DNA from 2 places in the Desulfosporosinus sp. SYSU MS00001 genome. Region 2 is predicted to be linked to the other one. Evidence: riboswitches for the same ligand, from Rfam matches in the RefSeq annotation. Region 2 holds a riboswitch; the other holds the start of a gene.
What was found. Region 2 has a riboswitch for molybdenum cofactor ahead of modB (molybdate ABC transporter permease subunit). Riboswitches for the same ligand answer to the same signal wherever they lie in the genome.
Positions count from the first base shown of each region.

Region 1: linked by a shared signal. The riboswitch ahead of moaA (GTP 3',8-cyclase MoaA) and the one ahead of modB (molybdate ABC transporter permease subunit) in region 2 are both predicted to bind molybdenum cofactor.

Region 1 is NZ_JBNFTW010000008.1:52,262-56,166, forward strand. Features, by position in the region: gene ACPUYX_RS14740 (MOSC domain-containing protein) at 1-95, opposite strand, end outside; gene moaC (cyclic pyranopterin monophosphate synthase MoaC) at 215-685, opposite strand; gene moaA (GTP 3',8-cyclase MoaA) at 689-1,660, opposite strand; molybdenum cofactor riboswitch at 1,730-1,860, opposite strand; gene fdhD (formate dehydrogenase accessory sulfurtransferase FdhD) at 2,071-2,856, shown strand; gene mobA (molybdenum cofactor guanylyltransferase) at 2,846-3,460, opposite strand; gene fdhF (formate dehydrogenase subunit alpha) at 3,716-3,905, opposite strand, start outside.
Region 2 is NZ_JBNFTW010000001.1:240,810-244,714, reverse strand. Features, by position in the region: gene modA (molybdate ABC transporter substrate-binding protein) at 1-603, opposite strand, end outside; gene ACPUYX_RS01140 (sulfate/molybdate ABC transporter ATP-binding protein) at 643-1,704, opposite strand; gene modB (molybdate ABC transporter permease subunit) at 1,706-2,386, opposite strand; molybdenum cofactor riboswitch at 2,590-2,732, opposite strand; gene ACPUYX_RS01130 (ATP-binding cassette domain-containing protein) at 2,832-3,533, opposite strand; gene modB (molybdate ABC transporter permease subunit) at 3,526-3,905, opposite strand, start outside.

The DNA.
Region 1 (3,905 bases), on a different contig from region 2:
TCCAGTCCAAAACCGACCTTTAAGATTCCCTCACCTATATTTTTTTTACGCATTCCTTTTCGTTCACTTACGCAGACTGCAACAATTTTACCCACCTTCATCGTCCCTCTTTCTCTGAATATTCCATTTTACTCGCCCTTTATAAGAAGAACCTGACCAATATGATATTTATAATTGTTTAGCTTCTTATTGTACCTCTTGTTCTTGCCTTTGATCAGCGCAAAAAATGTCCACTTTTGCCGCCCTGTTTTTCTACCAAATATATTTCTCCGATCGTCATGGATTTATCAATGGCTTTACACATATCATAGATGGTCAAGGCGGCAATACTCACAGCCGTCAGGGCCTCCATTTCAACTCCTGTTTTTCCTTGAACTTTTACAATCGCTTCAATCTCAACTTCTCCCGGGTCTTTAAAATTGAAGCTCAGTTTGGCACCTGTTATTCCCAAAGGATGACACATGGGAATTAGCTGGGAAGTCTGTTTGGCAGCCATAATTCCTGCAACCTGAGCAACTGCCAAGACATCTCCTTTAGCAATACCCCCGCTGCGAATTCGATCTAAAGTCTCTTGCTTCATCTGGACGGTTCCATGAGCTACTGCAACTCGAGAAGTTTCTGCTTTATCACTGACATCGACCATACGGGCACGCCCTTGTTCATCAAAATGAGTTAAATCATTCATCCTCTAACCTCCGATTTGAGACATAATACGCTGGCCCTGCAGAGCTTCTTCATTCATATGATGCTCAGCAGGCTTACGCCATACTGCTTGGGCAACTATATCCAACAGATCTTGATCTGAACTGCCATTTCGCAGCGCTTCCCTTAAATCAATTTCCAATTTACTATGCAAACACGGCCTGAGTTTGCCGTCAGGTGTTAAACGTATGCGATTACAGGTACTGCAAAAATGACGACTTAAAGCACTGATAAACCCAATACTTCCTTTAAAGTCACGGAGCTGGAAGTATTCTGCCGGACCCCCGCCTAAAATCTCTTTTGAAGGAACATATTGCTTAATTCCTAACAATTCTTTCATCTCTTGTATAGGAACAAAATCACTTCGTCTTTCGGAACTTGAGCCAATCGGCATGAGTTCTATGAAACGGATATGAATGGGATACTGCTTGGCTAGTGTTAAAAAACCAGGCAGATCTTGAGTATTGAAATCACGGACAACGACAACATTAACTTTTACCGGTTTCAGCCCAGCTTCAAGAGAACGGAAAATTCCTTGAATCACCTTCGAAACATCTCCGCCGCGTGTAATCTCAGCAAACCGCTCAGGATTCATCGTATCCAAACTAATATTTACACGCCGTACACCTGCAGCTTTTAAATCAAAGGCCATTTCAGAAAGCAACAGTCCATTGGTGGTAAGCATTAAATCATCAACTCCGGGGATTTGTGATCCTTTGCTCAGGAACTCCAAAATCCCTCTGCGGACAAGCGGTTCTCCCCCTGTGATGCGAAAACGATGAAACCCCAGCTGCGTACTAAGCCTCATTAAGCGAAGAATTTCTTCAAAAGTAAGAATGTCCTCATGAGGCATCCATGCTACGCCTTGACTTGGCATGCAGTACTTACAGCGAAGATTACATCGATCAGTTACGGAAATCCTTAGATAGTCAATTTGCCTTTGAAATTGATCCTGCATAAAATCCCCCTCTTATTATTACAAGATAAATAAAAAAAAGCCACGGTCTGTAAACAACCGGGGGATTATTTCCTCCTGTCAACAGACTCCTTTCCAATGGGAGATATTACAGTTTCCCGTAATACCCGAGTGTCTTAAACACTTGTCTGGTTCTCATAGCCTTTGCCTTAGAAAAGCCAGCTTCGGAGCATTCAAAATTTTTCAAACCTTCATACCATGAAAAAACATAACTAATGAATCGTTATAAGTTGTCCAATTGCAACACTTATTATATTAAGTGTTCCTTATACTTTTCGAGATAAGACACCAAAATCCTCTATATTTTTCAGTATCAGATTTTAAAGAAAAAATGATTTAGATTTGTCTTAAAATATTGTAAACTAGAGTTAACAGGGTACGAGGAGGTATACATGACTAAGGAAATAGTAACTCATACCATCTTAAAAGCCAACGGCCTTCAGCTTGAAGAGGTTGAAGACTGTATAGTCCAAGAGATTCCCCTGACCGTTCACTATAACGGGGAAGAAATTGCTACCCTTTTATGTTCTCCTTCACAAACCGAAGAACTAACCTTAGGTTTTTTACTCAATGAGGGCTTTATCCAAACTCCCAATGACGTCTATGAACTTCGCCAGGACCCTGCTGATCATTTAGTATGGATCGAAGGTAAACCATGCCTTTTGCAAAAGGAACTTATGAGCAAACGTTTTGTTTCAGCTTGCTGTGGAAAAAGCCGAGCTTCATTTTGCTTCGCTAACGATGCACTTATGGTTAAACCCCTCGTCTCAACTTATCGTATTTCTCTTGAAGAAGCCTACAAATACGCCGGTTTTTTACAGTACCATCTTCCGCTTTTTCAGGCAACCGGAGGAGTCCACAGCGGTGGGGTAGGACATCAAGGCGAAGTGATCTTAACCAGTTACGACATCGGCCGCCATAACGTTTTTGACAAATTAAACGGCAGTGCCTTTCGCTCCGGATTACAGCTTGAAAACCATGTTATTTTCTTTAGCGGCCGAGTATCTTCTGAAATTCTTTTAAAAGTTGCTAAAATGAAAGTTCCCATTCTCATCGCCCGTGGTGCCCCAACTGATATGGCGTTATCTCAGGCCGCCGCCTTAAACATTACTGTCATTGGCTTTGCACGGGAACAGCGCTTGAATATCTATACCTGTCCCGAACGAATTATCGTTTAAGGATATTTAACCATTCCTGCGGAGTATTCACATTACAAAAAACATCACCTAAACCCGAAAAACTCGTTAGTTCAGTTTCCTCCACATATTTTATGGAACATGCAGAGAACAAATCGGTAATCTTGAGGCGACCGGCCTCAAGATTTTTTTTAATTTCCGGCAGGCAGTTCCGACGATAAAAAGCATGGAGAGGATGAATTACTGACTGAAACCGTGGAACGACGACATCATAGTCTGGTGCCCAACGAAACAGAAAGCGGATAAGCTCTCCTTGCAGAAAAGGCATATCACAAGCGACAAAAAAAACAGAAGAGTTGTGGGCAGCTTTCAAACCCTGATAAAGTCCTGCCAACGGTCCCTGATTACGATGTTCATCTTGAATAACCGAAAAATTGTAGTCCTTATAAAGTTCCGGCTCATTACTGCTAATTAGGACTTCGGAAAAGGTTGCTTCCAGAACTTCTAAAGTGCGTTCCACAAGAGGCTTACCTTCTAATTCCAAGAACGCTTTATTCTTCTTCATGCGCGAGTTTTTTCCTCCGGCCAGCAACACTCCGGTCGCCTCGAGCTTAGAAAGCTGTTTTATGGTGTCTTGAAGTATCAATTTCTCAAAGCCTCCTTATATACTACCAACAAAGTAAACTCGCTTACGCTAAAGCCGAACATCGGGACTTTCGATAAATAATGTCCTGTGGACATTATTGCCGAGCCGCCTTTCCCACTAGGAATACTTAGCGGCGAAGGAGGACTCTACCCCACTTGAAGTTTACGAAGGCCCCACCCCTTTTACAGAAGTGGAGGTCTAAAAACTGGATAAAAAAGGGGCCTTCGCTAAATACGAAAGCCCCTTTAGTATTTACTAGAGTTTTGAAACTTTTACACCGCAGACCTTGTACTCATAGGTCTTAGTGACTTTGTCGTAGGCTCCATTAGTTAAAACATTGGTTGGTGATCCGGCATAGTGAAGAGTCATAAATAGCATGCCCGCAGGGACCCGTTCAGTTACCTTAATCTTAGTATTAAGTTCTCCGCGGCGAGAGGCTACTTTT
Region 2 (3,905 bases):
AATTTGCATCAAATCTTTACCAATGACCATCTTAGGTTGTAATTTATCCCACAATTTAAGACTTTTTAGGGTTTCCTGAGTCGTCTTAGCCGCCGGAACAGTTTTAGCTTCGCCGATGCCGATTTTCTTAACCTCCGGCTTGCTTAAATCTGCAAAGCTTTTAATAGAAGTATTATTCTTATTGACAATTAAGACCAGTTCATCACCTAACAAATTGACCCTTGAATCTTTCTGAATAAGCCCTTTTTGTTCCAGAGCATCCATCTGGGGCTTACCCTGAGAAATATAAATGTCCGTGTCTGCCCCTTGCTCGATTTGACTTTGCAGTGAACCAGAGGGTCCGTAATTAAACGTCAAGGCTACTTGGGGATTTTTAGCCTCATACAGAGTTTTTATTTCATCAAAGGAACCTTTTAGACTAGGGGCTGTAGAAATGACAAGTTTAACTTGCTTGCTTTGGCCGGCACCACTGCCTGCTGTAGTTGAAGCATCCTTGACACTGCTTGCACACCCGGAGACGGATACTAACAGGAGCAGAATAATGCAGCTAAGCACTCCTAAGATTACTCGATTTCCTTTTGGGTTCTTAATTCCGGAAAACATCTTATTTTCCTCCCTCTCTTTTTAAAATCAAAGGAATATTCAGAAAATAATCAGGTCTTCGGGGGCAATTCGTAAACTCCAGGGCTGCGGCTGATCTTTCATTGCCCGCCACATTTGCGGAGTCATTTCCCATTCCAGCAGCTGGCTGCCCTGCCTCCAATGATCTTGTTCTACCGCCAGATAAACCGATATTCTGGCAGGCCCTTCGCTTATCGAATTAAGCCGGCAGTGAAATACGTTATCCCTCATTTCCCCGGCGGCAGTTCCGATCAAATGGGCACGAACACCTACATGGGCAACTTGTCGTGAGAGCTGAATATTAGTGTTCAAGGTAATGCCCCAAGCTAGGGCTTCCAGCTTAAAAGGCGATATGTAATTGGCAGGAGAAATATTTTTGCACCCCGTTAATTGGGCCGCCGCCAGCGACGAGGGAGCTTTAAATACCTCCTCCGTCCCTCCTTTCCCTTCGATTTTCCCTCGTGCCAAGAGAATCAAACGTTGGCATACCCGATAGACTTCCTCCATATTATGGCTCACAAACAAAGTTGCCCCAGAATACCCGGCCAAAGTCTCCGTTAATTGTTTGACCATGTGGTTTCTCAGATAATCATCCAGAGCTGAAAAGGGTTCATCTAAAAGCAAGGCTTCAGGCTTTGCCCCCAAGGCCCTGGCCAGGGCAACTCGCTGCTGTTGGCCTCCTGAGAGCTGGCTGGGGTATCTCTTTTCTAAGCCCTCCAACTTTATCATCTTAACCATTTCCTTAATGATCGCCAAACGATCTTCCCGCTTCCGCTTCCCAATTCCGAAGCCAATATTTTCTTCCACCGTCAGATGAGGAAACAAGGCGTAATTTTGAAAGACATAGCCGACTTTCCTGCGCCGGCAAGGCAGATTAATGCCTTTTTGAGAATCAAACAAAACGCGGCCATTGAGGACAATTCGCCCCTCATCAGGAGATTCTATACCGGCAATACAGCGTAACGTCATGCTTTTGCCTGAACCTGAAGCCCCCAAAAGGCCTAAAACCTCTCCCTGAGTTTCAAAGTTAACCTTGAGTTCAAAACCCGCTAATTCTTTGCGGATATCAACAATCAATCCCATCTTATTCTCTGCCGCCTGCAACAATAGTCTTGCGCTGGAAGTCTGACCAATAATTCATTAACGTCATGACGATCAACGAAATAATAAAAATCAGGATCACCCATAACAGAGCCTTTTCCATATCTCCTCCTTCGGCGGCAAAAAAGATAGCCGCAGGGATCGTCAGTGTTTCTCCCGGAATATTGCCGCCGATCATCAGAGTAGCGCCAAAGTCACCTAAGGCCCTGGCGAAAGCTAATACTGTCCCGGCGGCTACCCCCGGCCAGGCCAAAGGAATGGTTATCCTCCAAAATATTTTCCATTCCGAGACACCCAAAGTACGAGCGGCATAAATAAGGGTAGGGTCAATTTGCTCAAAAGCACTGCGCACAGTTCGATACATTAAAGGAAATGCCACAACAGAAGCTGCAATAACTGTGGCCGGCCAGGAAAAGATGACCGTCATTCCAAGGCCCAGCAGAAATTTACCCAGAGGACCATTCCTGCCAAAAACTAAAAGCAGTAAAAATCCAACGACGGTTGGAGGCAGAACCAGAGGCAAGGTAAGAAGGCCGTCAATCACCCCCTTAAATTTCCCCCGATAAACTGAGACAAAATTTGCAGCCGCCAGGCCGAAAAAGAAGGTCACAAGGGTAGCCAAAGTTGCCGCCCTGAGAGAAATCAATAATGGTGAAAAATCCATTTCGCTTATAAAGCTAAACAAAATATCCTCCTTTCCCTTTTCGTTAAAGGTTATCATTAAAAAAAACTTTTGACTAACAGGTACGGAGACAGTGTCTTCGGGGATTAGCTGCACTGATGCTCAAAGAAAGGTGCCGTTCGCGACATATGTCTGAGCAAAATAATGGCTCCCTAAAAAGGGAGCCATTATTAAACCGATATTCAACCGGTATTCCGTGCTGCTCCTTTTCAAAACGTGAAGGCGTACCCGTTTCCAGAGACACCCTGAGGATCAAAAATCCTGTCCAGCGACCTTGGATGCACTCATTTGCTCTTTAGGTCCTTCTGGCTCGGAGATACATTATTAAATTTTCGGAAACATCATCTGAGGATTTTCTCCCCCTATGCCCATCATAATAATTTCACATTATAATCATGCACATAATATTGAGAAACGATAGATCCGCTCATCGGGCATTATTAAGTCCCCTGACTAGTTCCAGTTTTCCCTGTTCTTCCTGTTCCTTGATTATCTCCTGTTGCCCATGATCAATTTTAATGATCTGATTGCCCAACATTTCGGCTTCCTGAAGGTCATGGGTCACGAGAACAAAAGGAATCTTCCATTGTGCTTGGAGCTTAAGCAGCTCTTGTTGGAGGGTGCTGCGGGTGTTTTGATCAAGAGCCGAGAGAGGTTCATCGAGCAGCAATAATTCCGGTTCCGTCATTAAAGCCCGAGCAAGGGCAACTCTCTGTTTCTCTCCCCCTGAAATCTGACTAGGATAGCGATTCCGCAGATGTCCAATTTTGAGCATCTCCAGCACATCTCCGGCGGTAAGGACTTTTTCGGAAGCACTCCCTTTTTTCGGCTTGCCATACAGGACGTTTTTCTCAACCGTCATATGGGGAAATAAAGCATAATCTTGAAAGAGATACCCGATACGCCGTTTACGAATAGGAACATTTGTCCCTAATTCGGAAGAGAAGACTGTCTTATTGGAAATTGCGATTTCACCCCAAGATGGGGTCTGAAGGCCTGCCACACATTGCAGAATTGTCGTCTTGCCGGCACCGGAATGCCCGACGAGAGCGAGAATACCATTACTGATGGAAACATCAACCTCCAGCTCAAAGGAGGGTAATTTCTTCTTAAAATGAGCCTTAAGCATTTGTCCCGCCTCCCCGCGCATCTCGTCGTTTTCCTTTTCCCCAGCGATTCAAGCCATAAATCACCAGAAAGCTAAAGGCAGTCATGAGAATAACCAAGATACTCGCCGTACGCATATCCCCCGATTCATTGGCAAAATAGATAGCCAGAGGCATGGTTTGAGTTCTGCCGGGGATATTGCCGGCGATCATCAAGGTCGCCCCGAATTCCCCCAGTGACCGGGCGAAGGCCAGAACCAAACCGGCAATAATGCCATTCCAGGCCAGCGGCAAAGTAATAGTTAAAAACACCCTTACTTCCCTCGCCCCTAAGGTGCGGGCAGCCTTCTCCAGGTTTTGGTCAACATTTTCCATGGCAACCCTTACAGATTGGT